Regions from separate parts of the Sporosarcina sp. FA15 genome, predicted to be linked through region 1. Evidence: riboswitches for the same ligand, from Rfam matches in the RefSeq annotation. Region 1 holds a riboswitch; the other holds the start of a gene.
What was found. Region 1 has a riboswitch for preQ1 ahead of ACP8HG_RS15400 (QueT transporter family protein). Riboswitches for the same ligand answer to the same signal wherever they lie in the genome.
Positions count from the first base shown of each region.

Region 2: linked by a shared signal. The riboswitch ahead of queF (preQ(1) synthase) and the one ahead of ACP8HG_RS15400 (QueT transporter family protein) in region 1 are both predicted to bind preQ1.

Region 1 is NZ_CP188818.1:3,283,618-3,287,157, reverse strand. It holds gene ACP8HG_RS15410 (BCCT family transporter) at 1-457, opposite strand, end outside; gene ACP8HG_RS15405 (excisionase family DNA-binding protein) at 644-874, opposite strand; gene ACP8HG_RS15400 (QueT transporter family protein) at 942-1,424, opposite strand; PreQ1 riboswitch class I at 1,432-1,478, opposite strand; gene ACP8HG_RS15395 (winged helix-turn-helix transcriptional regulator) at 1,737-2,072, opposite strand; gene ACP8HG_RS15390 (nitroreductase family protein) at 2,207-2,836, shown strand.
Region 2 is NZ_CP188818.1:562,444-565,983, reverse strand. It holds gene ACP8HG_RS02755 (hypothetical protein) at 1-851, opposite strand, end outside; gene ACP8HG_RS02750 (MFS transporter) at 1,020-2,186, shown strand; PreQ1 riboswitch class I at 2,213-2,256, shown strand; gene queF (preQ(1) synthase) at 2,343-2,840, shown strand; gene recQ (DNA helicase RecQ) at 2,888-3,540, opposite strand, start outside.

The DNA of each region.
Region 1 (3,540 bases):
CTAAAGATAGCGCAATGACTCCGTACATGGCCCATATGTGAATCCCCCAGTGAAAGAAAGATTGACGTAAGGCTTCTTTGAAAGCAGCATCCGTATTTGGATCTTCCGAAGCAGGACTGATTGCAAAGTGTGATAATGGTTCAGCGGCACCATAAAAGACTAGGCCGATACCCATCCCGGCGGAAAACAGCATGGCAACCCATGTAACTGTTGAAAACTGCGGACGGTCCGTATCTTTTCCAAGCCGGATTTTTCCGTATGGACTGACGATGAAAAAGAAACTGAGCGCTAACATAAATGACATGAGCAGCATATAGTACCAACCGAAAGACGACGCAACAAAGTTTCGGACATTCGTTGTAACAGCCTCAAAACTTTCAGGTGCAAACGCGCCATATCCGACGGTCAAAATAATCAGACCAATTGTGATGTAAAAGACATTTGAAATTTTCTTCATAATTCCCCCTCGTGGAGCTGGTAATTTGGAAACAGCTTCTTACTATACTAGCAAAGCATATTGAAAGCAACCAATCGATGTATTTAGTATTTTCTCTTATAGCGATTTCCATACCTTTAACGGAACGATACCCTATCTTAAATAAAACAAAACCGGCTGAAAATCCGTAGATTTTCAACCGGTTTTTCAATCTTCATCTTTAATGTCACGATCGGGTGGAATAGGTTCGTTCCGCCATTCATCGATTTGGTGTTTTAACATTTCGAGCTGTTCTAAATAGAGTCCAAACTGATCTTTGTTAATAAGGAATTTTTCACCATCATGGACGGAACGGATGCGACCTTCCCGCACGTACTTTTCTACTTGTTCGACAGGCATACCTAGATGTTCAGCGGTTTCTTGGATTGTTATGTACATCGATCCATCTCCTTAAAAAATCCCTCTATTTCAATCGCTAACAGTGAAATGGTGGGGATGGGTTATGTTAAATAAGTTTTTCGAATTTCAAACGTTTATTTAAAATCATCATAATCGGAATCCCGATAGCCATAACGACGAATTCACCTATTGCGACTGTTAACCAGGTAAGTAGGAAAGGCAGTTCTAATGCTAGATTCAACTCGAAAGCAATGATGAACATTGTAAAGGTGAAAACAAGCGTGTTGAAGACCATTCGCTTGAATATTCCAGATATGAATTTAGCAGAGAAAATCGTAATTGAAAGGGCTAGGATTGATTGGCTTACCCCAAAAAATAAGTCATACATACCAAGTGGGGAAAATAAGTTTGTCACAAATACACCAAGCACAATTCCAAATATGAGCTTTTTATTGAACACGACAAGATGGTTGAACATCTCAGGGATTCTAAATTGGATGGCTGAGTATGCTAATGGTGCTATTAATAGGGAAACAGCTACATATAAAGCGGCGATAATCCCGCTAATGGCCATTGTTTTTATTTTCATTATTCATTTCCTCCTAGTTTTTTTAGCGTGGGATGGTTGACGAACCACGTGTTAAAAAGCCTGCAATCCAGTGTATCATAGTGTTTTTGATTCGTACATGTCAATACATGTGAAAAATGAAGAAGTAAGAATTTGGATAGGATAAATATCGATGTCAGAGTCTCGTTGGGCCATGGAACAGCTCGGTATAAATGATCGAGAAAAGTGTAGGAATGATGAATGTGGTTAATCAAGGCGAGGGAAAAGAGCTATCAACCTCTAGGGGAAATAGCTCTTCTTTGGGAGTTTAATGAATTTTCTAACCTTTCTGATCTAAAGGTTTGTTCGCTTTGCCATCCAGTTCCGTATGGCAGTAATAACTTCTTTTAATTCCATCCCGCTGTCCGTTAGCTCATATCCAACTATAGTAGAAGAAGGCTCAAGTTGTTTTTTTGTAACGAGGCCTTCTTTGATTAATTCATTCAACCGTTCTGTTAAAAGTCGATCTGATATCCCTGGAATACCTTCAGTGATTTCATGAAAACGCTTGGGTCCGGACATTAGTGTATAAATAATTACCCCCATCCATCTCTTACCAATAAATTCAATTGTATCGTGAAAGTTGTTGCAGACATGTGATGAATTCCCACAATTTTTCGGTTGATTCACTAGTCGAACCTCCATTCTGCTTTATCTTTCATCTATCTTAACATGTATCGTTAGGGTTGACATAACAAACTTACTAATGGTAAGTTGAATATAGGTACTTACTATTAGTAAGTTTTAGAAAGGGAGGCAATACAATGACTACAACATTGAACTCACATTTATATAGTGTAATGAAGGACAGAAAATCGGTAAGAGTGTTCGATCCGAACGCTACAATCGCAAAAGAGGAAATTGCAGAAATGCTGAAGCTGGCAACAATAGCTCCTTCATCTAGTAACCTGCAATCTTGGAGTTTTATAGTTATCCAAGACCCCGAGGTGAAGAAAGAACTGCAAGTAATCGCTAACAATCAAGTCCAGGTGGGGGATTCATCTGCCGTTATCGCTGTCTTAGGTAATATCGATGCGTATAAAAAGGTGGAGCAAATCTATACACAAAATGTTGCAGAAGGTCATATGGATGAGTCGATTAAAGATCGTACGATTGCCAGTACGAATGCGGTCTATCCAACTATTCCAAGAGAGGCAAGAATGAATATCGCTTCTTTCGATGCAGGGCTAGTTTCTATGCAATTGCTGTTGATTGCCAAAGAAAAAGGCTATGATACTTCAACAATAGGTGGCTTTGATAAAGTGAAATTTGCTGAGAGATTCGACCTTCCTAGTGATCAATTCCCAATTGTACTGATTGCCTTAGGAAAGGCCGCTGCCCCGGCATACGGGTCTTCCCGCTTGCCTTTAGATGAAGTTGTGCGTTTTATATAAGAAATTTCTTGCCCGGGATGCTACATGCATTTCGGGCTTTTTGTATACCATCATCTTAACTCGCTAGTTGAGATGATGTGTATACAGAGTTTTAGTCAGTAAAAATGTCACATGTGTTGATTAACCAAAAACAACCTGAAAATCACTTAATCAAACACTAGGCGCTTCATGTGCAGTTACTTTTGGATTGCTTTGGATTGAACGACCTCTATACGATTACCGAGATGTCTTGAAGTGTAGGGATGCGACTTCGTCGCATCCCTACACTTTTTTTCGGTAATCGTATGGTGCTTATTCATCCGTCGCGCTCCAAATCCATACATACACAAAGTGCTAAATCTTTTTGGGACGAAAGAATAGCGGGGCTTCTTAGCTGGATAATAGCCACCAAAGATACAATTTTGGCGGCTGATGTCTTCTCCATAGGCTTGTCTTTTTTAGTTAAGAAAGAGTCACTTTCTTATAGTCCATCGCATGATAACACGAGTAATCTTTACTAAAAGTAAGCAAGGAACACCTTGTACAAAGTACTTGAGTGCCCGAAATTGTATCTTCGGGCACTTATAACCTATAAAAAAAATCATCTATTCTTTTTTCTAAAGTAGCTGTATTTTTCACTTGAACGTTGTAGGAACGCGACAGGCAACTATTCGTAGCAGACTTGCTCATCGGTAAAGATACCATGAATAGTTTGCCGAAAGCGG
Region 2 (3,540 bases), 1.9 Mb from region 1:
GATGATGTAAAAATAAGCGTCGTCGTCTCACCGTATGAACCCGTTCCGATTGAATCTGCCACATTTTCTGCAATCCATCCTGTAAACCGACCTTTGACACCTAGACGACTAATTTTATCAAAAGCTGAGCTTAGAATTTTAATTTTCATCAAAGACAAGTCTGATTCCTCTTCCTTTAGCTTCTCATTATCAAAATGCATGACCCATCCTCCAGTCGTCATTTCTCGATCTGATACGCTTTCTAGGCCGACAAAAGGTCCGAATTTGCTGGGTTCATCACTATACAGCTCTGCGAAAGTGTTTTGCATATCTTCTTGGACCGCTTCGGGCATGTTCACAAGCAGTTGCTTTTCTATTGTGAACACTTCATTCACAATCTGCCCAAAATAGAATGGTATCTCTTTTTGAACACTGATTAATGCTGCAGCCAATCGGGAGCTCTCGTCTTCAAGACGGAGATTCAGCAAAAATGGAATTGTTTCCACCTGACCGTTACCCTTCCAAATAATTGCTTCCATCATTATCCTATCAACAGAAGATTGCACATGCTTCACAGCAATACCCGCTTTGATGATTTCCTCCACATCGAAATAATCCGTTAGAATGAACAATTCGATAGAAGTATCTGCTTTAAGATGCGGGATTAATGACACTCCTGCAGCAAATGATTTGTGAACGCCCCTATATTCAGGTTGTTTCAAATCGGGAGAGGGCATGTTTACTAAATCCCTCGCAAAAAACGGTTCGGAATAATGTTCCAAGTCTAGTTGAACGAAAATATATCGCTTTTCAATTTCATTTACAATTTCGCTATCATCTTGTTTTTTAAATAAGTTTGTAAAAAAGACCACTCACCGTTTCCCCCTTTACCCATTCATATATTTCATTAATCTTATCGTTATCTTTCATTAATTGCTAAAGAATATGTTTTGTTCACAATCTCTCCTTTTCCCCTTAGGTCCAAATAATGCTAAAGTATAGGGTAGGATGTTATCTATTAATTGAAAAGAGGCTTCATTATGCGTGGTTTTGTTTACCTCATCGTTTTCTTCTCGTTTTTTGATTTATTTTCGCAACTGCCTGTCATGAGCCCATTTGCATTATCTCTTGGTGCTACACCATTTTTAGTTGGACTTGCAGTTGGTATGTATTCATTTTCAAATACTATCGGGAATGTCATTTCCGGTTTCATGACTGACAAAAGAGGACCTTTTTTCATACTCGTACTTGGACTATTTGCTTCGGCACTCTCTCTCTTCCTCTACGCGTTTGTTGATGGACCAATGTCATTGCTCGGTGTCCGCTTTGTCCATGGTTTTATGGAAGGGCTAATTGTACCAGCTGCGTTCACTTTCCTGGCAAATCGTGCAGAAGAATCTAAACGAGGTAAAAGTGTTGCAATTTCAGGTGCATTCGTTGGATTGGCAGCGATTATCGGTCCAGCTTATGGTGGTATTGTGGCAGCTAAAACAAGTACACCTTTCATTATGGCGGTCAACGGCGGCATCATGATGCTACTGGCAATACTTGCATTCTTTGTTCTCCGATCGTTTACATATGTACGAAAACAGCCTTCAAAAGGAGCTGACAGTTTCCGTGTCAGATATCTTTTCCAACATCCGGGGATGGTCAGAGCATTCGCGGGAGCATTCTTCTTAATGTTCTCACAAGGTGTACTTGCCCTTGTGTTGCCGCTAAAAGTTGAATCACTTGGATTTGATACCAAAACAACGGGGTTGTTACTAAGCACATTTGGCGTCGTCGCTATTCTCATCTTCTTATTGCCCATCAATCGAGTTTTTGACCGTGTACGGCCAGTTGTGACACTTGCATTCGGAATAACACTTATGGGATTAAGTATGCTGTTCCTGAGTCAAGTTGAGGAATTGAATTACTTATATATTGCAATGTGTATTTATGGGGCTGGATTCGCTTTCCTCTTCCCATCCATCAACTCGCTGCTAATCGATTCTTCATCTCCTGAATTTCGCGGGAAAGCATATGGTTACTTTTACGCGTTCTTCTCGATTGGTGTCGTTGCAGGTTCAAGCTTGATTGGATTCTTGGACTTGGAGTACCGAGGCGCTTTCATGCTGACAGGATTCATCCTCCTCGCTGTCGCTTTATATGCCTTGATTGGCTTGAAGAAAAAAGGATCTATTGACAAATCATCGCACGTCCTATAATGTCAGATACGAAATGAATACCCTGTTCGGGAGAGGTTCATAGCGACCCTCTATAAAAAACTATGGATGACGGAATTTACGCCATGTGCATTCGATATGGCCGTTTTCCCGGCGCCTATGGACCTCCCTGACAAAATATACGGGAGGTTTTTTTAATTGGCTGGAAGAGATGAAGCAACATTGACCGACTTAACTTTGCTCGGCAATCAAAACACGAAATACGTGTACGAGTACAACCCCGATGTTTTAGAGGCTGTCGACAATATGCATGTGGATCGCGATTACTTTGTTAAATTCAACTGTCCGGAGTTTACATCACTTTGTCCGATGACAGGGCAACCCGATTTCGCGACGATGTATATCAGTTTTGTGCCGGATAAAAAACTTGTGGAGAGTAAAGCACTCAAATTATATCTATTCAGTTTCCGAAATCATGGCGACTTTCATGAAGACTGCGTCAATATTATTATGAATGACATAATCAAACTAATTGAACCGCGTTATATCGAAGTATGGGGGAAATTTACGCCGCGTGGCGGCTTGTCAATCGATCCTTATTGCAACTATGGCAAACCCGAAACAAAATATGAACAAATGGCGGAACACCGGATGATGAATCACGATATGTATCCGGAAAAAGTTGATAATAGATAATTTGATAAACAAAAAAATACCCGGACTGTTCATTGTCCGGGTATTTTTTATGCGTTTTGCATTTGAAAAGTCTTGATTTCTTCCATGAATGCTTCCCCGTATCTTTCCAATTTCGCAAGACCAACACCATTTACTTCGAGGAAATCATCGTTAGTCACAGGCATTCTGGCCGCCATATCACGCAACGTTTTATCTGAAAAGACGACGAACGGCGGTACACCCGCTTCTTGAGCCAGTTTCATACGTAGTGCACGAAGCTGGTCGAATAGTGGATCATCATTCGCAACTTGCATTGTAATAACAGTCACTTTTCGATTGACAGTCACTTTGCCTGTCAGCACATCTTTCCCATGTTCACTGACGTAAATGGTTGGAAACTGCCCATTCTCCACGCCAAGATAACTTTCTGAAATGATGAACTCGATGAAATCAGATATATCCTTTGCGCTACGCCCTTTCATTAAACCGTATGTCGTTAATTTATCGAAACCGAATTCAATCACCTTCTTGTTCCGAGATCCTGTTAATACTTGTGCAATCATCGCCTTGCCAAACCGTTGTCCCATTCGAATGACACATGACAATACTTTTTGAACGTCTTCAGTCACATCCGTACTTTCACGTGTGTCGGTACAATTTGCACAGCGACCGCAGTCCTTCACATCTGTCTCTCCGAAATACAAAATAATGAATTTCTGAA